Regions from separate parts of the Bariatricus sp. SGI.161 genome, predicted to be linked through region 2. Evidence: predicted binding sites of a transcription regulator. Region 2 holds the regulator's gene; each other region holds the start of a gene.

What was found. Region 2 encodes Rex, which represses fermentation and respiration genes when NADH is low (regulators of the CRP and FNR family bind a similar motif). Its sites were predicted from a motif close to ATTGTTAANTANTTAACAAT; they were not measured.
Region 1: pflB (formate C-acetyltransferase) is a predicted target of Rex. The motif match lies at 3,027-3,046, and genes of this name have one in related genera.
Region 3: fucO (lactaldehyde reductase) is a predicted target of Rex. The motif match lies at 4,624-4,643, and genes of this name have one in related genera.
Region 4: rsxC (electron transport complex subunit RsxC) is a predicted target of Rex. The motif match lies at 3,761-3,780, and genes of this name have one in related genera.

The regions. Positions count from the first base shown of each region.
Region 1 covers NZ_JBNPLX010000001.1:48,532-54,679, forward strand. The annotation lists gene pflA (pyruvate formate-lyase-activating protein) at 1-669, opposite strand, end outside; gene pflB (formate C-acetyltransferase) at 717-2,969, opposite strand; gene yajC (preprotein translocase subunit YajC) at 3,199-3,504, opposite strand; gene tgt (tRNA guanosine(34) transglycosylase Tgt) at 3,594-4,727, opposite strand; gene ACQRBH_RS00250 (peptidoglycan binding domain-containing protein) at 4,759-6,148, opposite strand, start outside.
Region 2 covers NZ_JBNPLX010000008.1:34,642-40,789, reverse strand. The annotation lists gene alr (alanine racemase) at 1-294, opposite strand, end outside; gene ACQRBH_RS06470 (NAD(P)H-hydrate dehydratase) at 260-1,795, opposite strand; gene ACQRBH_RS06465 (redox-sensing transcriptional repressor Rex) at 1,885-2,529, opposite strand; gene abc-f (ribosomal protection-like ABC-F family protein) at 2,660-4,615, shown strand; gene ACQRBH_RS06455 (flavodoxin family protein) at 4,616-5,338, opposite strand; gene ACQRBH_RS06450 (DUF6472 family protein) at 5,366-5,542, opposite strand; gene ACQRBH_RS06445 (NADP-dependent isocitrate dehydrogenase) at 5,662-6,148, opposite strand, start outside.
Region 3 covers NZ_JBNPLX010000025.1:26,797-32,944, reverse strand. The annotation lists gene ACQRBH_RS13530 (AraC family transcriptional regulator) at 1-555, opposite strand, end outside; gene ACQRBH_RS13525 (galactokinase) at 691-1,857, shown strand; gene galT (UDP-glucose--hexose-1-phosphate uridylyltransferase) at 1,874-3,364, shown strand; gene fucO (lactaldehyde reductase) at 3,451-4,599, opposite strand; gene ACQRBH_RS13510 (TetR/AcrR family transcriptional regulator C-terminal domain-containing protein) at 4,722-5,273, opposite strand; gene ACQRBH_RS13505 (ABC transporter ATP-binding protein) at 5,459-6,148, shown strand, end outside.
Region 4 covers NZ_JBNPLX010000018.1:20,828-26,975, forward strand. The annotation lists gene ACQRBH_RS11255 (electron transport complex protein RnfA) at 1-30, opposite strand, end outside; gene rsxE (electron transport complex subunit RsxE) at 44-763, opposite strand; gene ACQRBH_RS11265 (RnfABCDGE type electron transport complex subunit G) at 777-1,358, opposite strand; gene ACQRBH_RS11270 (RnfABCDGE type electron transport complex subunit D) at 1,358-2,287, opposite strand; gene rsxC (electron transport complex subunit RsxC) at 2,338-3,660, opposite strand; gene rpsA (30S ribosomal protein S1) at 3,841-4,959, opposite strand; gene ispH (4-hydroxy-3-methylbut-2-enyl diphosphate reductase) at 4,940-5,797, opposite strand; gene cmk ((d)CMP kinase) at 5,820-6,148, opposite strand, start outside.

The sequences.
Region 1 (6,148 bases), on a different contig from region 2:
ATCTTTCAACTCATATTCTATTCCAAGTTCTTTCCATTTGTATACTCCTAAAGTATGGTATGGAAGTACTTCTACTTTTTCTACATTATCAAGTGTTTCAATAAATTGATGTAGTTTCATCAGATACTCGTTTTTATCATTTCGTTCTGGTACTAAAACGTGTCTGATCCAGACTGGTTTTTTAATATCAGACAAGTACTTCGCCAGGTCCAAAATATTTTCATTAGTACATCCGGTGAGGATTCTATGCTGCTCATCATCTATATGCTTAACGTCCAACAGAATCAAATCGGTGTACTCCATGAGTTTTTGAAATTTGTCAAAGAATGGCTCTTCTCTTGTAAATGGATTACCGCTGGTATCCAACGTTGTGTGAATCCCTTTTGCTTTCGCCTTCTGAAATAACTCTGACAAAAAATCTATTTGCAAGAGGGGTTCTCCTCCACTGACGGTAATACCTCCCGTACTTCCCCAGTAAGAACGGTATCTTAATGCCTTTTCAATCAGTTCGTCTGCTGTATAGATCGTCCCCGACTGCAGATTCCAGGTATCCGGATTATGACAGAACTGGCAGCGCATGGCACAGCCGGCCGTAAATATCACAAATCGGACGCCTGGTCCATCTACAGATCCAAAGCTTTCCAAAGAATGAACATATCCTTTTGTCATTATCTTGCCCTTTTTAACCATAGTTTCAAGTTTACGTTTGTATATAATTACATTTCCTTATGGCATGTTCTTGCAATAACATCCATCTGCTGCTCACGTGTCAGGTCAATGAATTTTACAGCATATCCTGATACTCGGATCGTAAAATTAGCATATTCTGGTTTTTCCGGATGCTCCATAGCGTCAATCAATTTCTCTGTACCAAATACGTTCACGTTCAGATGATGAGCTCCCTGTCTGAAATATCCATCCATTACATTTACCAGATTCTCTGTACGCTCTTTGTCATCGTGTCCCAGCGCACCTGGACTAATGGTCTGTGTATTAGATATGCCATCCAGCGCAAGTTCATATGGAAGCTTAGCTACAGAATTCAATGATGCAAGAAGTCCGTTCTTTTCCGCACCATAAGATGGGTTGGCACCTGGCGCAAGCGGCTCACCAGCTTTTCTTCCGTCTGGGAGAGATCCTGTTGCCTTACCGTATACAACATTGGATGTAATCGTAAGAATAGAAGTTGTTGGTTCAGAATCTCTGTATGTATGGCATTTGCTCAGTTTATGCATAAATGTCTTCAGAATCCAGATTGCAATATCATCGGCGCGGTCATCATCATTCCCGTATCTTGGGAATTCTCCTTCTGGCTCAAATCCTATGGCAAGACCATTCTCATCACGAAGCACTTTTACTTTAGCATACTTAATAGCACTCAGAGAATCTACCACATGTGAGAATCCTGCAATTCCTGTTGCAAATGTACGTCTGACATCTGTATCAATCAACGCCATTTCAGCTGCTTCATAGTAATACTTATCATGCATATAATGAATCATATTCAAGGTATCTACATATAATTTTGACAGCCATTCCATCATTGCATCATATTTTTCCATTACTTCATCATAGTCAAGATATTCAGCTGTAATCGGCTGATATGCCGGTCCTACCTGCTGTTTTGATTTTTCATCAATACCACCGTTAATTGCATATAACAGGCATTTTGCGAGGTTCGCACGTGCACCAAAGAACTGAATCTCTTTTCCGGTCTGAGTCGCAGATACGCAACAACAGATACTGTAATCATCTCCCCATACCGGACGCATTACATCATCATTTTCATACTGAATAGAACTTGTCGTCACGGAAATATGCGCTGCATACTTCTTGAAGTTTTCAGGCAATCTCTCAGAATAGAGAACCGTCAGGTTCGGCTCTGGTGATGGTCCCATATTTTCCAATGTATGGAGAAAACGGTAGTCATTCTTTGTTACCATAGAACGTCCATCCTGTCCCAGACCTGCCACTTCCAGAGTTGCCCATACCGGGTCTCCAGAGAACAATTCATTATAAGAAGGAATTCTTGCGAATTTAACCATTCTGAATTTCATGACCATATGGTCAATTAATTCCTGTGCTTCCGCTTCTGTCAGAGTTCCATTCTGAAGATCTCTTTCAATATAAATGTCCAGGAAAGTAGAAATACGCCCAACACTCATGGCCGCACCATTCTGAGTCTTGATTGCTGCAAGATATCCAAAATACAACCACTGTACTGCTTCCTTTGCATCTTTCGCAGGTTTAGAAATATCGAATCCATATACAGCTGCCATTTCTTTCATCTGCTCCAAAGCACGGATCTGATCAGCAATCTCTTCACGAAGGCGGAAATCCGTTCCTTTCATTCCATGTCTTGCGTAACGCTCAAAATCATAATGTTTCTTCTCAATCAGAAAATCAATACCATACAGAGCCACTCGACGATAATCACCAACAATACGTCCTCTTCCATATGTGTCCGGAAGACCTGTTATAATCTTATTATGACGCGCCTTCTTCATCTCAGGTGTATAGATATCAAATACTCCCTGATTATGTGTTTTATGATATTTTGTAAAAATCTCATGAAGCTTCTCGCTTGGTTGATACCCATAAGTAGTACAAGCCTGCTCTGCCATCTTGATTCCCCCATAAGGCATAAATGCTCTCTTAAGTGGTTTATCCGTCTGCAGGCCTACCACCTTTTCCAGATCCTTTAAATCTTCACTAATGTAGCCAGGTCCATATGCAGTAAGTCCTGATACAATTTCTGTCTCCATATCAAGAACGCCGCCCTTTGCACGCTCTTCTTTTTGCAGTTCCTGCAACTTACCCCATAACTGATTCGTTGCATCTGTCGGACCAACCAGAAAAGACTCATCTCCTTCATAAGGTTTGTAATTATTCTGAATAAAATCACGGACGTCAACAGAATTTCTCCAATTTTTGCCTTCAAATCCTATCCACTGTTCACATTGTCTCATTGACTTTTATCCCCTTTCTTTCTCTACTTATTACCGTTTGCCCGCACAGTATATCATCTTGTGAAAAAAATATCAACGGGATTATAGACAGTAATTATCATTTAAAGCTATGTATCTAATTTTGTGCAATCTACAGGGGAACAGGAATTTTCCCAAAAATCCTTTCGCGCCTCCTCCAAAGCAACAAAAAAAGACCCCTTTTGATTAAGGGTCTTTTTACGTTTTCCTTTTATTCTGCTGAAGCTTTTTCTACTTGTGCTATTGCTGCTTTCTGCATTGGGATACGGCAATTCCTGTTGCTTCCGAATTCTACAATGACATCTTCTTCGCTGATATCAATAATAACACCATAGAAACCACTTGTTGTCAATACTGTATCTCCGACTTCCATCTCTGAGATCATTGCCTGAACTCTTTTCTGCTCCTTTTTCTGTGGCCTTATAAAAATAAACCAAAAACCACCAAAAATAACTGCATATACAATAATCAGTAATACCCAGCTTCCACCTGAACTTTGTGATGCTAATGCGTACATATTAATTCCTCCTAATATCTTTAAACACTATTGCTATCATACACAATATTGCAACTTTCATCAAGTAATTTTCTTGAATTCATCATTTTTTATGCTTCTTTTTTCAACATACCGGCAATTTTTCTTTTTTTATACTCCTGATAATTTCCTTCATCAATGGCCTGACGAATCTCTTCCATCATTGTATTGTAAAAATACAAATTGTGAAGTACGCATAAGCGCATCCCCAGCATCTCTTTTGCCTTCAGCAAATGTCTGATATATGCCCGGGAATAAGTACGACATGCAGGGCATTGGCAACCTTCTTCTATTGGACTGTCATCCAACTCATATTTTGCATTAAATAGATTAAGTTTACCTTGATTGGTATATACATGCCCATGGCGGCCATTCCTGCTTGGATAAACACAGTCAAAAAAATCAACACCACGATCAACAGCTTCTAATATATTCACCGGAGTTCCTACCCCCATAAGATAGGTTGGCTTATCTACCGGAAGATACGGAACAACTGCATCCAGAATTCGATACATATCTTCGTGAGACTCTCCAACAGCCAGCCCTCCGACAGCATATCCATCGAGATTCAATTCTGCAATTTCCTGTGCATGTCGAATACGGATATCTTCATAGATACCACCCTGATTAATTCCAAATAACATCTGATGTTGATTAATCGTATCCGGCAGTTGATTCAGCCTATCCATCTCTTCTTTACATCGTTTCAGCCATCGTGTTGTTCTGTCTACAGAATTTTCAATATACTCTTTTTCCGCTACACTAGAAGGGCACTCATCAAATGCCATGGCAATGGTAGAGGCCAGATTCGATTGAATCTGCATACTCTGCTCCGGTCCCATGAAGATCTTTCTTCCATCAATATGAGAATTAAAATAAACACCTTCTTCTTTAATTTTTCTAAGTCCTGCCAGAGAAAAAACCTGGAATCCGCCGGAATCGGTCAAAATCGGCTTGTCCCAGACCATAAACTTATGAAGTCCTCCTAACTTTTTCACCACTTCATCTCCAGGTCGAACATGAAGATGATATGTATTAGAAAGCTCTACCTGCGTTTTAATTTCTTGCAGATCAGTCGTAGAAACTGCACCCTTGATTGCAGCCGCTGTTCCCACATTCATAAATACAGGGGTCTCAATGACCCCATGCACTGTATGTAATCTTCCTCTTTTGGCAAGACCATCTCTTTTTATCAATTCATACATGGTCTTTTCCTCATTCTTCAAAATATTCTATTTAATAATGGCAAACTACTGGAGTTCCCGCTGATATCAGGTTATACAATTGTCCGGCTACATCATATGGCAAATTCACACACCCATGTGAGCCATTTGTTAAATACCTTGATCCTCCAAATGACGATTGCCAGGTAGCATCATGGAAGCCAATTCCTCCATTAAACGGCATCCAATATTTCACCGGAGTCTCATATTCATATGTTCCATCCGGCTTTTTTGTACCTCTTAAAGTCTGATCTAATGCTTTATAAGCCAAAGTATAGACACCCTGCGGGGTTCCATTTCCTCTATTAGGGTTACCAGTTACAACACCTGACTGTAGAACCACCTGACCATCCTGTATAAAATACATTTGCTGTGCAGTAAGATCCACCTCTGCGTATGTACTCCCTACATCATTTCCTTCATGGCTGGCTGCACGACTGACATAATTAGGCTCTCTTGTCACTGTCTCACCATTTTGAATATTCGCAATCAATGCATTATACTCTGCTTCCTGATCAATCTTCCATCCATAACTTCCACCTTCAACTGTTACCACATTACCGGTCGCTGTAGTAAAGTTTCTTGGTTTTCCTTTGGTATCATACTTATCCGCCAGAGACTGTACATATGCCCTGACAGCCCCTTCATCAAAAGTTACATTCATATCTGCATCCACACTCACCCATTGAGATATAACAGATGCATCCACTACTTCAGTATAAGGGTTAAAATCATAAGTAATATTAGCTCCAAGATAACTGTTCATAGCATCTTTTGCAGCAATGACTTCCTCTGAATCAGACAGAAATCTAGGCAATATATAACATCCTGTCTCATAGAGATCCAGTGTTGGCTGAAATCCATTAATCGCTTCTTCTACTTTTTCACTGAATACTTCTATATTGATCTGAGTCCCCACAACCTCAGGGACAACTACAAATTGATCATTTTGAAATTCCGGATGTGCATCTACAGAAACTGTCTGATTCTCTTCCTTCATGCACTCAAGATTACTAATAATAGCAGCCAACGAATCTGCATCGTATTTCACACCAACTTCTGCTTCAATCTCCGGATGATTCCATAAAGATGTGATCCACAAGAAATTATCCTGCTCTTTCACAAGTTTTTTTAATTCATCTCCAGGCACATATTCCAAAGAAATATCAGAACCATTGATTTCTTCTCTATCACCATCAGATTCTTCCAACGTCAGAACATAATCTTTTACTTGTTGTTCCATATATGCTTCTACCTGACTAACATTTTTCAACGAAAAATCTATACCGTTAATCTTTGTATAAAACATAAAATGATTATTAAAGAAAATTGCAAATCCAACATATATAAGCAGCAAAACACCAAAAATGCTTCCAATTATAATTGCAGCAGTTTTTTTGTGC
Region 2 (6,148 bases):
CTCAATCATTGATCTCCTCTGATCCTGGAAGATACATCCCAGTACGAGAATGGGTTTTGTGATACCTCTGTGGCGAAGGATAACTGCTTCCTCAAGCGTTGCGACTGCATAACCCCAGATGTATTCTTTCGTACTAAGAAGCCTTGCTATCTGAACAGCTCCATGCCCATATCCATCCGTTTTAATAACTGCCAGCATTTTAACACCATCTTGTATATTTGCCTTCATCATCTCAATATTATATTCTATTGCATCAAGATCAATCCTTACACAGACTCTCGTATAATTCTTCACTTTTTACCTCCTCCTGCTCTTTAAATGCATTGGATAGATACTCCGTCAAATTTCTTGCCAAAACACTATAACTTCCTTTATCGATACGGGCATAATCACCTGCTCTTCCATGTAGGTATGCTCCCAAAACAGCGGCTTTCCTACAACTGAGTCCTTGCGCCAAAAGCGCAGCTATTATTCCCGCCAGTACATCTCCAGAACCAGCTTTTGCCATTGCCGAATTACCCGACATATTTACATAGTTTCCTTCAGAAACTGATGCAACAATAGTTCTGGCATCTTTCAGTACACAAGTCCATTGACTTTTTTGAACAAATGAATCCAGTATATCCATCCTATGTTGTTTTAATTCCTCTACACTTATATGTAACAGCCGTGACATCTCTTTCATATGTGGTGTTATCACAAAATCTGTATGATGAATCTTTTGAAGATAAGCGTTATGCTCCGCAATCAGGTTCAAACCATCTGCATCAATCAGACAAGGTACTTTCACATGCTCAAGAGTTGCCTTCAATATTCTCCTGGAACGCTCACTGATTCCAATTCCAGATCCAATACAAACTGCATCTGCCCATGTTAAAAGATTTAACAACTCAGTCTTATCAAAAATGTCATAAGTTGTAATAATTGCTTCCGGAAGGAGCTGCTGTAAAATAATCCTATTTTCTTCCGGTGTATAGATCTGTACCAGTCCTGCTCCAGACATATATGCCGCTTTTGCATTCAGATAAGCCGCTCCAGACATACCTTTACTTCCTGCAATTACAAGTAACTTCCCATATGTCCCTTTATTCGAATTTTCTTTTCTGGCTGGCAGAAATTTACAATATTCCTTCTTCTCATAAGTATATGCCGTTTTTTCGGTAGCAATTATTTTTTCCGTATGGATTCCGATATCAGCTACAATCACTTTACCAGAATATTCCTTTCCGGGATAGATTGCAAGTCCCAGCTTTTCTATTTGAAAAGTCACCGTAATATCTGCACGGAAAGCAATTCCAAGGACACTTCCATGATTCGCAGATATTCCAGATGGCATATCTACAGCAAATTTTACAGCCTTTGCTTCATTCATCTTCTGAATAATCTGAAAATATTTTCCTATAATCTCACGGCTAAGTCCAACACCGAACATCGCATCTATTATGATACTATATTCATCTTCTTTGTACTCTTTGAATATCTCAACACCTGTTTCCCTTAATTTACTCATCTGCTGTTTTGTTTCATCCGTACGATGAGATTCATTTCCTACAAAACAAACTGTCACAGGATATCCTTTTTCCTTTAAAAGTCTCGCTATCGCAAATCCATCACCACCATTATTCCCTGAACCACATACGATACACGCTTTGGACAGATCAAGCTTTTCCGCCTCCATAGTCTCTACACATCTCTTTGCAGCACGCTCCATTAACTCCATAGACGGAATTCCCAGTTCCTGTATTGTATATTGATCCGCCTTTTTCATTTGATTTCCATTAAGCAGATATCGCATAATCTCACCTTCCAAGTTCATTTTATAATATAAAAGGACGTGTAAAAACCAGCCCGTCTGCGCATGCCAGTCATTACACGTCTTTGCTTTTATTTCTTATGTTCTTCGTTATATCGGCTAATATTGTATGATAACTGCATTAAGCTTTCAGACAAGTGTACATTCTCAACAATAATATGATCCGGCAGATTCAAATCTGTATGGGCAAAATTCCAAATTGCACGAACACCATTGTCTACCAGCATATTAGCCACTTCAATTGCCTTATCCTTTGGAATAGTCAAAACTGCAATCTCAACATCATTTTGTTGGACAAATGTCTTTAACTCATCCATCATACGAATCGGCACGCCCCTGATTGAAACACCCACCAATCTTGGGTTGACATCAAAAATTCCTTTTAATACAAATCCTCTCTTCTCAAAAGCTGCATAATTAGCAAGAGCCTGCCCCAAATTACCAGCTCCTATAATAATCATATTATGCGCCTCTTCCAAGCCAAGAATCTTACCAATCTCTGTATACAAATATTTAACGTTATAACCATAGCCCTGCTGACCGAACCCACCAAAATTGTTAAGATCCTGACGAATCTGAGATGCAGTCACTTTCATACGCTTACTCAAATCGTTAGACGAGATACGCTCCACTCCATTTTCAAGTAGCTCTCCTAAGTATCGATAGTATCGTGGCAATCTACGGATGACCGCCTGGGAAATCTCTCTCTCTTCCAATAGTCTCACCTTCCATTTCATTCTAAGAAATATTATATAGAATTGTGTGAACAAAGTCAAACTTTTAGTTGTATTTTGTCCTATTTTCGCTATAATGAAAACGAGTGAATAAGGAGGATATGAAAATAATATGATATTAGCATGTCACGGAATCAGTAAATCTTTCGGCGAAAAAGTGATTATCGCTGACGGTTCTTTTCATATAGAAGATCACGAAAAAGCAGCTCTTGTTGGTCCCAATGGAGCGGGAAAATCAACGCTTTTTAAAATGATTGTAGGCGAGCTTCCTTCTGACCGCGGAGAAGTAATTTTAACCAAAGGCAAAACCTTGGGATATCTTGCACAGCATCAGGCCATGCAAAGTGGAAGCACTATCTATGAAGAAGTGAAACTTGCCAAATCTGATATCATCGAAATGGAAACACAGATCCGTTCCATCGAATTAGAATTAAAACATTTAGAAGGTGATGCATTGACATCACGCCTTGAAACATATAATCGTCTGACAGCTTCTTTTGAACGCCAGAATGGTTATGCATATGAAAGTGAGATTAACGGGGTATTAAAAGGTCTTGGTTTTACAGAAAATGATTTTTCTAAACCCGTAGATACCCTTTCTGGGGGTCAGAAAACCCGCGTCTCTCTTGGTAAATTATTGCTCACCAAGCCAGATATCTTGCTTTTGGACGAGCCTACTAACCACTTGGATCTAAACTCCATAGCTTGGTTAGAAACTTATCTTCTGAATTATCCAGGAGCCGTTCTGATCGTATCTCATGACCGTTACTTTTTGAACAAAGTAGTGACTAAGGTTTTAGAAATCGAATCTGGAAAATTGATGACTTATAATGGAAATTACAGTGATTATGCTGCCAAAAAGCAGCAGCTTCGTGATGCTCAGATAAAAGAATATTTAAATCAGCAGCAAGAAATAAAGCATCAGGAAGCCGTAATTGAAAAGCTTCGTTCTTTTAATCGTGAGAAATCTATCAAACGTGCAGAAAGCCGTGAAAAGATGTTGGAAAAGATCCGTCCTGTAGAGAAACCCTTGGAAGCAAATAATGAGATTCACTTAACATTAGAGCCTTCTTGTGTCAGCGGTAACGATGTTCTGTCTGTTGAACATCTAAGTAAATCATTTCCAAATCAAGTTCTGTTTCAAGCTATAAGTTTTGACATTAAACGCGGGGAACATGTTGCAATCATCGGTGACAATGGAACGGGGAAAACAACACTTTTAAAAATCTTAAATCAGGTAATATCAGCAGATTCCGGTACATTTACATTGGGAACTAATGTAGCGATCGGATACTATGATCAGGAACACCATGTACTACATATGGACAAAACCATTTTTGACGAAATTTCAGATGATTATCCGGATTTGACTAACACGAAGATCAGAAATATGCTGGCCGCTTTTTTATTTACTGGGGATGATGTGTTTAAACGGATCGGTGACCTAAGCGGTGGAGAACGTGGCAGAGTATCTTTAGCGAAGCTGATGCTTTCGAAGGCTAATTTTCTGATTCTTGACGAACCAACAAACCACTTGGATATTCCATCAAAAGAAATTCTGGAAAAAGCATTGAACAACTATACCGGAACTATCTTATATGTTTCACACGATCGTTATTTTATCAATCAAACAGCAACAAGGATCCTTGATCTGGTGAATCAGACTTTTGTAAATTATATAGGGAATTATGACTATTATCTTGAAAAAAAAGACGAGCTAACAACCATTTATGCTGGTGCCCCGTCTTCTGTTTATATTCCAGGAACTGCAAATTCTGCTATATCTTCTGGCAAAGACTCTGTTGCAGCAAATGTGTCAGATTCTAAGCTCGACTGGAAGGAACAAAAAGAAGCACAGGCTCGCGAGCGAAAACGAAAAAACGAACTGAAGAAAACCGAAGAACGCATCACTACTCTTGAAGAGCGAGATGCTAAGATTGACGAAATGATGTTGCAGGAAGATATTTTTACAAGTTCCATTAAATGTCAGGAATTAGCCAATGAAAAGGCAACTATTGCGGAAGAACTTGAAGAGCTGTATATAAAATGGGAAGAGCTGGCTGAATAGCTATAGCTCTTCCTTTTTCAGTAATTTCCATGGACGTTCTTTTCCAAGCCATCCCATTTCTTTCCAATAATTATCATCCACCGGACTCATTCCTTTTTTATGAAAGCTTCTCATAATATAGAACAGAGCACGAGTCTTGATTCCTGGATTCACTCCATCTGGATCTTTGGAAATCTTTAATACAAGCTTACTCAAATCTCTGTCAATCCGCTCTTTCTTATCTGCACTGACACCATCCCAACCAAGCGATGCCACCGACATTCCGTAGGTATACACTCTAGCGGCACCCCAGAACTGGAGACTAATCTTCATATCCTTAAGCGTAGATCTCACGCCGCCTCCCGCGGCAGTTGCAATACACACTGCCTGTTTTCGAAACATAGAAGCTCCCGGTCTGTGAACCATAAAACGATATCCATAATGATCCAACATAGATTTCATCGCTCCCGTTACATGCATGACATGAACCGGTGAAGTCAGTATCAACAGGTTAGCTTTATCAATCAAGCCAGTCAACCGCTTCATGTACATTAGATAATCAAAACATTTTGTCTCATCTTCCATAATACATCTTCCACAGCCTCTGCAAAACTCAGGCATATCCTTCGGTAGAAATAGTTCAATTACCTGATCCTCCTTTGTAGCAATCTTATCAATCAACATTTTTCCCACATGATAAGTAGAACCCTTTCGCATAGTTCCATTAATCATCAATATATTCATCTTCTATACTTCCCCCATTCATATAATCTACATCTGATGTCTAACAATCGTATATTCATCGCCATAACTATAATATGGACAATCGTAATATGTATTGGTCACAAATCGATACAATTCATCCTCATCTAATGCCATCTGACAAGTGCAACATTCATAGTCCTCATCATATTCATAATGAGCACATGATTCACAATTACTCTTCACGATACACAACTCCTTCCTGGGAACAAGTATAACATATTTTTCATTTGGGTACACCCTAAATGTAAAAAGGGGACGTAGTAAAAGTTAATTTTACTACGTCCCCTTTTTTACTTTAACTACTACAATTTCTCAGCAATTGCTTTTATAAAATCTTCACTATTCAACACGGTTGGATTCTCTAAAGTTGTAATTAAAGCAAGATCTTTAGTCATCTTTCCTTCCTCAATTGTGTCGATCGTTGCTTTTTCAAGCTTATCTGCAAAATCCATCAATTCCTGATTGCCATCTAATTCGCCACGTTTTCTCAACGCTCCGGTCCATGCAAATATAGTGGCAACTGAATTGGTTGATGTTTCTTCTCCTTTTAAGTGTTTATAATAATGACGCTGTACTGTTCCATGTGCGGCTTCATATTCATAATAACCTTCTGGAGATACCAGTACAGAGGTCATCATAGCCAATGAACCGAATGCGGAAGAAACCATATCACTCATTACATCTCCGTCATAGTTCTTACATGCCCAGATATATCCGCCTTCTGATTTCATAACGCGGGCAACTGCATCATCGATCAACGTATAGAAATATACGATACCAGCTTTTTCA
Region 3 (6,148 bases), on a different contig from region 2:
GTATTGTTCATCGGCAGGAAGAGATGCATAGTGAAGATATAATTTCTGCCAGATGCCAGTTAAAATCAGATGTAGCTGAAGCTCATAATCAGAAGGAGGGAGCTGAGACAGTTGGTAGATTCTCTGTATCTGCCAAATGATATCCTGCTGCCAGTCAATTGTCATCCCCAGCTTTAAAGAATGCCAGGATTCATGAGAAGTGATATAATCAACGTACTTTGTCTGAAGCAGGCTGTTCTCATATCCATAGATAAATCTTGGATGAAATGTAATCGAGAGGTAATTGCAGTCTTGTCCGTCTATCATGTAGCCAGAGTGAAGTGAATTACTATTGCAGAATAAACCTTCTCCTTCAGAAAGGAGATACTTTTGATCGTTTACATAATATTCGATCTGGCCGGACATGATCCAGGTCAGTTCGATTTCGGGATGCCAGTGCCATAGAAAAGAACCCTGTTCGTATGACTGTATTTTTTCGAGACTTATATGAACAGGAAATTCATAATTTCCATGCTGTTTGATTTCTTTTTGGTCCTTTTTGGTATGTATCTGCATAAATAGTCCCCATTTCCTCAATATCCTTATAATTCTTTCTAATATCTTTATTGTGTCAAATGTATACTCTCATTATAATCATAAATTAAGGAAGGTAATTATGCAAGCGTAATATAAGCAATGGAGGTTGTGAGGATGACGGAGAAGCTGATTCAGAGATTTAAAGAGTTGTATGGAAAGGAAGGAGAAGTGCGTGCATATTTTGCACCAGGACGCGTAAATCTGATCGGAGAACATACTGATTATAATGGCGGGCATGTATTCCCATGTGCACTGACCCTTGGAACTTATGGAATTGTAAGAGACAGAGAAGACAAAGTGTTGCGGTTTTATTCTGCAAATTTTGAAAAACTTGGTGTGATTGAGACAAGTCTGGATGATTTGATCCCAGATAAGGCTGCTGGCTGGACCAATTATCCGAAGGGAGTTATGTGGGCCTTTGAAAAAAGAGGATATCAACTGACTCACGGAATGGACATTCTGATATATGGTAATATCCCGAATGGATCAGGGCTTTCTTCATCTGCATCACTGGAGGTACTTACCGGATTGATCTTAAAAGACACTTTTGGATTCGAACAGGTATCTATGATTGATGTGGCACTTATCGGCCAGGATTCTGAGAATAATTTTAATGGCTGTAACTGTGGAATCATGGATCAGTTTGCAAGTGCCATGGGCAAAAAAGATCATGCTATTTTCCTGGATACAAATACATTAAATTATGAGTATGCTCCGGTTGTTCTGGAAGATGCTAAGATAGTCATTACGAATAGTAAGGTAAAGCACAGTTTGGTGAATTCTGCATATAACGATCGAAGAAATGAATGTGAGACGGCATTAAAAGAACTTCAGTCTGTAGTTAATATTAAGACACTGGGAGACCTGACAGAGGAAGAATACGAAGCACATAAGGACGCAATTAAAGATCCGGTCAGACAGAAAAGAGCAAAGCATGCAGTCTATGAAAACCAGCGGACCATCCGTGCAGTAGAAGCTTTAAAGAACAACGATGTAGAACTTTTTGGAAAATTGATGAACGCTTCTCATAAATCCTTGAGATACGATTATGAAGTGTCATGCGAAGAAATTGATATTCTTGTGGATCTTGCGCAGGCGATGCCAGGGGTAATCGGCTCCAGAATTACAGGCGGCGGATTCGGCGGCTGTACAGTCAGCATTGTGAAAAATGATACTGTGGATGCTTTTATCCGTGAAATCGGCAAGACATACCAGGAAAAAGTAGGACATGAGGCAGAATTTTATGTGGTTGAGATTGGCGACGGAGCAAAGATTATATAAATATGGAGGAAGAAAGATGTTATCGGAAAATATCAAAAAACTGGTAGAATATGGAATACAGACGGGACTGACACCGGAAACGGAACGCATCTATGCTACCAATCTTTTGCTGGATGTATTCCAGGAGGACAATTATGAAGATGTTGAGATTGGTGAAGGAGAGATTGAGCTGGAGCCTGTATTGAAAGATTTGTTGGATGAAGCCGTAGCGCGTGGATTGATTGAAGACAGCATCGGATACAGGGATCTGTTTGATACAAAATTGATGAATTGCCTGATGCCAAGACCTGCACAGGTGCAGGAGACATTTGCAAAGAAGTATGAAATCTCTCCAAAAGAAGCAACGGATTATTTTTATAAATTAAGTCAGGACAGTGATTATATCCGTCGCTATCGTGTGAAGAAAGATATGAAGTGGAAAGTAGATTCTCCATATGGGGAGATTGATATTACGATTAATCTGTCAAAACCGGAAAAAGATCCGAAAGCGATTGCGGCTGCAAAGAATGCAAAAGCAAGCAGTTATCCGAAGTGCCTGTTGTGTATGGAAAATGAAGGATATGCTGGACGTCTGAATCACCCGGCCCGTGAGAACCACAGAATCATCCCGGTTACAGTCAATGACAGCAAATGGGGATTCCAGTATTCTCCATATGTATATTATAATGAGCATTGCATTGTATTTAATGGACAGCATGTGCCGATGAAAATAGAACGTGCGACATTTGTGAAATTATTTGATTTCATCAAACAGTTTCCACATTATTTCCTCGGATCCAATGCAGATCTTCCAATCGTAGGTGGCTCAATTCTTAGCCATGACCATTTTCAGGGTGGAAATTATACCTTTGCCATGGCAAAAGCACCTATTGAGAAAAATGTAACTATCCCAGGATACGAGGATGTAGAGGCCGGTATCGTAAAATGGCCATTGTCTGTTCTTCGAATCAGAAGCAAAGATGAAAAACGCCTGATTGAGCTGGCAGACCATGTACTGACAGTATGGAGAGGGTATACAGATGAATCGGCTTTCATCTATGCCAATACCGATGGAGAACCACACAATACCATCACACCGATCGCAAGAAAGGTCGGAGATGTCTATGAACTGGATCTGACTCTGAGAAACAACATTACAACCAAAGAACATCCCCTTGGAGTCTACCATCCACATGCACAATATCATAACATTAAAAAAGAAAATATCGGTTTGATCGAGGTTATGGGTCTTGCAGTATTGCCAGCCAGATTAAAAGAAGAATTGGAAATCTTAGCAGATTATCTTGTGAATAAAAAAGATATCAGAAGCAATGAAAAGATTGAAAAGCATGCCGAGTGGGCAGAACAATTTCTTCCAAAATACGATCATATTACAGAAGAAAATGTAATGGACATCCTGAAAAAAGAAGTGGGAATTACATTCACCCACGTACTCGAAGACGCAGGCGTATACAAATGCACACCAGAAGGAAGAGAGGCATTCCTGCGATTTGTTGCGGAATTGTAATGGTATTGGGGACGAAGAAAAGTGAGATAGTATCTCCTTCCTCGCCCCGTACCCATTCTGCTTATTCAAACATCCCCATCAAAATCCTATAACAAAGACCGGAACAGGGCAGCGATATCTTCCACGGAAGTCTCTTTTGGATTACCTGGGCGGCAGGCATCTGCATATGCGGATGCCGCCAGGAATGGAATATCTTCTTCTTTTACAATGTCTTTTAGATCTTTTGGAATTCCGACGTCTTCGGCCAGTTTCTTAACTGCATCGATGGCAGCTTTTCTGTATTCTTCCTGAGACATATTTTCGACACCTTCAACACCCATAGCGATTGCGATATCTCTATATTTAGTTCCAGTTGCTTCTGCATTGTATTCCATAACGGTTGGAAGCAAAATTGCGTTTGCAATTCCATGTGGAGTATCATATTTTGCGCCAAGTGTATGAGCCATGGAATGAACAATTCCAAGACCTACGTTGGAGAAGCCCATACCGGCAACATACTGTCCCAGAGCCATATCAGCACGTCCTTCAGGAGTATTTGCAACAGCACCTCTCAAAGAGCGGGAGATGATTTCAATAGCCTTGATGTGGAACATATCGGATAATTCCCATGCGCCAGCAGTAATGTATCCTTCGATGGCGTGTGTCAGAGCATCCATACCAGTTGCAGCGGTCAGTCCTTTTGGCATACTAGACATCATATCTGGATCAATAATTGCAATTACAGGGATATCATGTGGGTCAACACACACGAATTTTCTGCTTTTTTCAACATCTGTAATAACATAGTTAATAGTGACTTCGGCAGCAGTTCCAGCTGTAGTAGGAACTGCAATAATTGGAATAGATTTATTGGGTGTATTAACGGCACCTTCCAGACTTCTCACATCTTCATGCTCTGGGTTCGCAATGATAATGCCGACTGCTTTTGCAGTATCCATGGAGGAACCACCGCCAATAGCGATAATATAATCTGCATTAGATTTTTTGAAAGCTTCTACGCCTGTCTGAACATTTTCGATGGTTGGATTTGGTTTGATGTTGGAATAGAGTGTATATTCGAGATCATTTTGATCTAATACATTCAGTACTTTCTGGGTAACACCAAATTTTACGAGATCAGGATCCGAACATACAAAAGCTTTTTGGAATCCTCTGGTTTTAGCTTCGGTTGCAATGTCATTGATTGCACCAGCTCCGTGATAGGATGTCTCATTTAAAACAAACCTGTTTGACATAATGCATCTCTCCTTTATAATTGCTTTGTCATTATTATAACAATGTGCTGAAATCAAGAAAAGTTACAGAAAAAGCCACCTGTCACAAAAGTGACAAGTGGCTAAATGTGTAACGCATAGATCTAACAAATATCAGAAAATAATTCTTCCAAAGGTCTTGGAAGTGCGAGAATCAACAAATTGGCAATCTCTTCTGGTTCCATATTCATGTTTTTTCGCACCCATTCGACCGTCATATCAATCGAGCCGCGACAATACATTTCCAAGAGAAAGACAATCTCACGATTGGGGGATTTTCCGGTTTTTTCTTTAATTATATTGGTATAAAATTCCAGAATACATTCATAGTCATATTGCATCAGTGAATTGTAGTCACGGGATTGAAAGGCGGAAGTAAAGAAACGTTTTTCATTTTGAATAAACTGGAATTTCTTAATAAGCCCTTCTTTTAATGTGCAGCCGGAACCCATCTGACGAAAAGAACGATCGGCGAGCTGGCTAAAATGCCAGTTGACCAGATCATACTTGTCTTTAAAATTTCTATAAAAAGTTTGGCGTGTCATGCCACTGGTCTCGACAATCTCTTTTACAGTTATTTTGTCTAGTTGCTTTTTTTCCATTAGTTGTTTTAAAGAATCGATGAATCTATTTCGAGTTTTATCTAAGTTGTCCATTATGCATAATCTCCGATGTCAAAAATAATAAATCTAAAATCATTATAGGATTTTTGAAAAGGAAGTGCAATAAAAAGAGCATTATTTTGACGAAGGAATTCACAGAATAAACATAAAATCATCACATACTTTTCAAGGGATTCCCTTATATTGGTAGAAGATTTTGTTTGATAGGAGGAGAGACATTGATAGAAGTAAAGAATCTTACGAAGAGATATGGCAGGCATCTGGCAGTGGATCATCTGAATTTTACAGTGAAAAAAGGGCAGATCTATGGCTTTCTTGGACCAAATGGGGCTGGAAAATCAACTACAATGAACATTATGACAGGATATTTGGGAGCTACAGAAGGGCAGGTACTGATTAACGGGCATGATATTTTGAAAGAGCCTGAAGAGGCTAAAAGGTGTATTGGCTATCTGCCAGAGATGCCACCTCTGTATACAGAGATGACGGTAATGGAATATCTTCGATTTGCCGCAGAGTTGAAAAAGATACCGAAGAAAGAGAGAGAAGCACAGATCGGGGCAGTTATGAAACTTACGAAACTGCAGCCTGTGAAGGATCGTCTGATCAATAATCTATCCAAAGGATACAAGCAGAGAGTAGGGCTGGCACAGGCTATCTTAGGATTTCCAGAGATTATTATTCTGGATGAACCTACGGTAGGTCTGGATCCAAAGCAAATTATAGAGATTCGTGAACTGATTCGTAAACTCGCTAAGAATCATACGGTGATCCTAAGTTCGCATATTCTTGCTGAGGTAAGAGAAGTGTGTGATTATATTTTGATTATTGCAAATGGGCACCTTGTAGCGAGTGATACTCCTGAGAATCTGGAAAATCTGATGAGTGGGACGAATCATGTTGAGATA
Region 4 (6,148 bases), on a different contig from region 2:
ACCTATTGCAATAATCAATAATTCTTTCATCTATGTACTCCTCCTACTCTCCATTTCCTGTTGGGAACACTTTTCCGTTACATCCGCCACAAGATGCACAATCTGTACCGCATCCCTGAGCATCAGCAATCTTCTTGCCTTTCTTTGCAGCATTCTTCTTAATCTTATTCATAGCAGCAACAAGGAATGCCAGAACAAGGAATGCTCCTGGAGGAAGAATGAAGATTGTTACAGGAACATAGCCGCCTTTGCCGGCAGCTGCATCCGCAAGTGGCAGAATCTGTTGACCAAAAATTGCACCTGTACCAATCAACTCACGTACAATACCGATACAAGTAAGACCAAAGGTAAAACCAAGACCCATACCAATACCATCAAAGATGGATGGAAGCACCGGATTCTTAGATGCATAACTTTCTGCACGACCAAGAATAATACAGTTAACTACAATCAGTGGAATGTATAATCCAAGTGCATCATAAAGGCTTGGAACGAAACCTTCCAGCAGGAATTGTACAATTGTTACAAATGATGCTACAACTACGATAAATGCCGGCATTCTGACAGAATCCGGAATAATCTTACGCAGCATAGAAATCAACATATTTGACAGTACAAGTACGACCGTTGTTGAAAGGCCCATACCTACACCGTTAATGGCGGATGTTGTTACCGCCAGGGTCGGACACATACCTAACATCAGAACGAAGGTAGGATTTTCTTTGATCAGACCGTTATATACTCTTTCAGTACATTTATTCATCACTTACTACCTCCTATTGAAATGCATTCTGGTAATATCCGAGAGCAGCGTTCACAGCTCCGGTTACCGCTCTTGATGTAATGGTTGCTCCACTCAGCGCATCAATCGGTTCTCCGTCTCCGCCGTCTTTGGATACTACGAACTTCTCAGCCTGTTTTCCTTCATACTGTCCATAGAATGCAGGCTCTGTTGCTTTCATACCAAGACCTGCTGTTTCACTAATAGATAAAATAGACACACCGTTTACAGTACCATCAGCTGTTATACCTACTGTAATCTGAATACTGCCGCCAAATCCATCTTTATCTGTTGTAGTTACAACATAGCCTTCTTCACCAACTTTACATGCCTCATCAATCGTTGCATTTACACCCATATCAGCAATCGCCTTATCCGCTGCATCCTGATCAACATCAATTTGTTCGAAATCATTCAAATCAGCTTCTGGAAATACTTGCTGCCATGCCTCTTTTTTTGCGGTCTCCTGCGCCTGTGCAATTGGAGCTTTTGTCACTTCATATACGAGACCAAGACCCAAACCAGCAACAAGTGTGATTACCGTAAGAATCAATGTATTTTTCAAAATTTTATTCATTATTTTTCTCCTCCTTTACCGAATGGTTTTGGAAGAGTAACCCTTTCGATTAATGGAACTAAAAGGTTACTGATGATAATCGCATAAGATACCCCTTCTGCTGAACCGCCGAAAAGACGGAACAATCCAGTCAGCACACCTAACAGAATTCCATATACATACTGGCCCTTCTTCGTAATTGGAGATGTTACATAATCGGTAGCCATGAACCATGCACCAAGCATCAGACCACCGCCGCACAGATGTGCAGTAATATATTGAGGATCAAAGAATCCAACATTCGGATTTGCAAACGGTCCGAAGATACCAATAAAAATTATAAAAGATACAATATAAGTTCCTGGGATTCTAAGATCAATAATCCCTTTCAAAATCAAAATAATTGCACCAATAATAATAGCAATTACAGATGTTTCACCAATCGTTCCTGGGATAGTACCGATCAGCATATCCATAGAATTTACAGCCTCTCCAGCTTTCAGCTGTGCCAAAGGGGTAGGACCAGATACTCCATCATATACAAATGTAGTCATCTGGCTTGTGAAAGAAATTAACAGAAAACATCTTGCTCCGAGTGCCGGGTTCATAAAGTTCTGTCCCAGACCACCAAATAACTGTTTTACAATCAGAATGGCAAAGATACCACCGATAACACCCATCCACCATGGAGCTGAAGCCGGCATATTCAGGCCAAGTAAAAGGCCTGTAACAACGGCACTCCAATCGCCGATTGTAATTTTCTTGTGCATTAATTTTTCATATATGTACTCTGTCAGAACAGATGCTGCAGTTGTACTGATCAGCATAATAAGCGCTGACAATCCAAAGTTCCATACACCAAAGGCTGAAGCCGGCAACAGTGCAATCGTTACCCACATCATAATACTGCTTGTGGTGTCTTTGGAACGAATGTGTGGTGAAGATGACATTTTTAATTTGTTCTCACTCACGTTTGTTCACCTCTTCCTCTTCTATTTGACTATTTTTTCTTTTTGCGGTTTGCCATCGCAATTTTTCTCATTGAACCAATTGCCTGTTTTAATGGGCGCTTTGCAGGACATACAAAACTACAAGAACCACATTCCATACATTCCAAACCTTCATGTTTTGTAAACGTCTCTTCGTCATGATGTTCTGCATAATCTGCAAGTCTTGACGGAATCAATCTACTTGGACAGGCATCTACACAACGTCCACAATTGATACATGCAGATGGTTCATATTGAGCCACTTCATCTTTTGTAAAGCCAAGAATAGACGAAGAAGTCTTAGTGACCGGCACATCCAGTGTAAACATAGAGAATCCCATCATCGGACCACCGGAGATTAATTTTTCCGGTTCACTTTTGAATCCACCAGCAGCCTCTACAAGTTCAGCCTGATTTGTTCCAAATGGTACTCTGAAGTTACCTGGTTCATTTACTGCATTTCCACTCACAGTAACAACTCGTTCCATAGATGGTTTTCCTTCTGCCACTGCCTGATAAATACTGATCAATGTTGCCACGTTATCCACAACACATCCTGCATCTGCCGGAAGCATTGCAGAATTAATTGCTCTTCCAGTTGTTGCATAAATCAATTGACGCTCACCACCCTGTGGATACTTGGTCTTTAACGCAAGTACTTCCATACGTGGTTCATCCTTTGTCAGTTCTTTTAACTTTTCAATACAATCTGGTTTATTATCTTCTACTCCAAAAACACCTTTTGCATTATCAAAAAGCTTTAATACAATTTTCATACCGCCGACTAATTTTTCCGGCGTCTCCATGATTGATCTGTAGTCAGCGGTGATATATGGTTCACACTCTGCACAGTTAGCAATAATGTAATCAATCTTTTCTGGTTCTTTCGGTGACAGTTTGACTCTCGTTGGGAATCCTGCACCACCCATACCTACAACACCAGCATTACCGATTGTATTGAGGATTTCTTCTTTTGTCATCTCATCCAAAGGTTTCACTTCTGGATATTGCACTTCCTCATATTCACCGTCATTTTCAATAACGATACTGTTTACCGTACCCCCTGTTGGATTTAAATGTGGGGCAATCGCCTTAACTGTTCCGGAAACCGATGCATAGATAGGCGCAGACACAAACCCCCCGGCTTCTGCTATCATCTGACCCTTTAAAACACGATCCCCTACAGCCACTATCGGATTGGCCGGAGCGCCAATATGCTGAGAAACTGGATATACCAAATCCCCTTTGGGTTTTACTTCGACAATCGCCTTATCTTTTGCCAGGCTCTTGCCGTCATCCGGATGAATACCACCCTTAAATGTTAACAATGCCATCCTTTTTCCTTCCTTCCTTTTTACTCTTTATATACTATACATGAAAACTCCCTAATAATCCAGTAAATCCAGGGATTTCATTGTATATTTCCGCAAACATCTTGTCGAAATTTTAACATATAAAAGATAGAGACCTAGCGGTCTCTATCTCTACAATCCCAACAATATTCAACATGCAAATTATTCTTCGCTAGTTTCCTCTTCAGCACTTTCATCCACGCTTTCTGCCTCAGTCTGTTCATTTGCTGCCGGCTCTAAAGCTTTCATACTTAAACTGATTTTTTTCTCATCCTCATTAAGGTCGACAATCTTAGCCGTAATTTCCTGACCTACAGACAATACATCTGACGGCTTGTCCACATGATTTCTTGAAATCTGAGAAACATGAAGCAATGCATCTACTCCAGGTGCAAGTTCAACAAATGCACCAAAATCAGTCATTCTAGCAACTCTTCCTTCAATCACAGTACCAACTGCATATTTTTCTGCTGCATTCGCCCATGGATTAGTCTCCGGGAATTTCAAACTCAAGGCAATCTTTGTATCATTGATTTCTTTAATCATTACTTCTAATGTCTCACCAACTTTGAATACCTTCTTTGGATTCTCAACACGTCCCCAAGACATTTCAGAAATATGAAGAAGTCCATCAACTCCACCAAGATCAATAAACGCGCCGAAATCTGTCACATTTTTAACAGTTCCTTCCATTCTGTCTCCAGCCTGGATCTTAGCAAATAATTCTTTTTGCTTTTCTGCACGTTCAGCAACAAGTAACTGTCTTCTGTCTCCAATTACGCGATTTCTTCTAGGATTAAACTCACTGATTACAAATTCAATCTCCTGATCCTGATACTTACTCAAATCTTTTTCATAAGTATCTGACACAAGGCTTGCAGGGATAAACACTCTTGCTTCATCAATCACAACACTTAATCCACCGCCAAGAATCTGAGCAACAGGAGCCTTTAATACCTCATGATTCTCATAAGCCTCTCTCAATCTTTCATTTCCTTTTTCTGCTGCAAGTCTCTTATAGGTCAAAAGCACCTGACCTTCTCCATCATTAACTTTCAGGACTTTTGCAGTCATTGCATCACCAACGGATACCATAGTCGTTAAATCTGCATTTGCTTCGTTTGTGTACTCGCTTCTTGTAATGATACCGTCTGCCTTGTAACCTATATTCAAGATGATTTCATCGGGCTTTACATCGATGACAGTACCATCTACGACCTCTCCATTTCTTATTGTTTTGAATGACTCTTCCAACATTTGTTCAAAAGTTAATTCTGACATTATTTTGAACCTCCTCAATTATATTATTGGGCGTGGATGCCCCTGCTGTAATACCTACTGTTTCCACGGACCTTAATTGATTCATATCCAAATCGTCAAGTGTCTGTATATAGTACGTATTCAAACATTCATTCTTACATATTTCAAATAACTTCTGAGTATTTGAACTACGTTTGTCGCCGATAACCACCATAGCATCTACTCTCTTTGCAATTTCACAAGCCTCCTCCTGACGTTCCTTTGTTGCATTGCAAATCGTATTTAAAACAATTATATCATACCCCTTTTTTGAGATTATTTCAACTAAATCTTTGAATTTATTGTAATTAAATGTCGTCTGAGAAACGACGCAGACCCTCTGTTCAGCATCTTTCAACTGAAACTGTCTGGCATCTTCTGCTGTCTGTACAACAATTACTTGTTTTCCTGCCCACCCTTTGATTCCTTCTACCTCCGGATGTTCGCTGTTACCAATAATGACAATAAATGCCCCTTTTTTGCTTTCTTCCTCAACGATTCTGTGTATCTTCTTTACAAAAGGACAGGTAGCGTCTACACAAGTCAGGCCTTTTTCCTGTATTTTTTTATATATGTCTCTGGCTACTCCATGAGAACGAATAATAATAACGCCTTTATCCACTGCATCTAATTCTTTTTCAGAGTCAATCACTTTAACTCCTTTTTTGGCTAGATCTTTTGTCACTTCTTCATTATGGATAATCGGACCATAGGTATAGATTTTATCTTCCCGATGCTGTTCTACCTGTTCATATACAGTGTCAACAGCTCTCTTCACACCAAAACAAAATCCTGCTGTTCTTGCCAACTCTATCTCCATTCTTTTCTCTCCTTAATCCACATTACCTGCACAATTCGACAATTTTATCCACGACTTCAGGAATTGTCATATAAGAACTATCCACCTTTACTGCATCCTCAGCCTGTTTCAGCGGAGCAATCTCTCTTGTCATATCACGGTAATCTCTTTCTCGAATGTCCGATTCAATTTCATCCAAATTACAAGGGACTCCCTTTGCCATCAGCTCATCATAGCGACGCTTGGCTCTCGTCTCAACACTTGCAGTTAAAAATATCTTCACGTCAGCATTCGGCAATACACAAGTTCCGATATCCCTGCCATCCATGATCACATTTTGTGTACGTGCAAGATTCTGCTGAAGCTCCAATA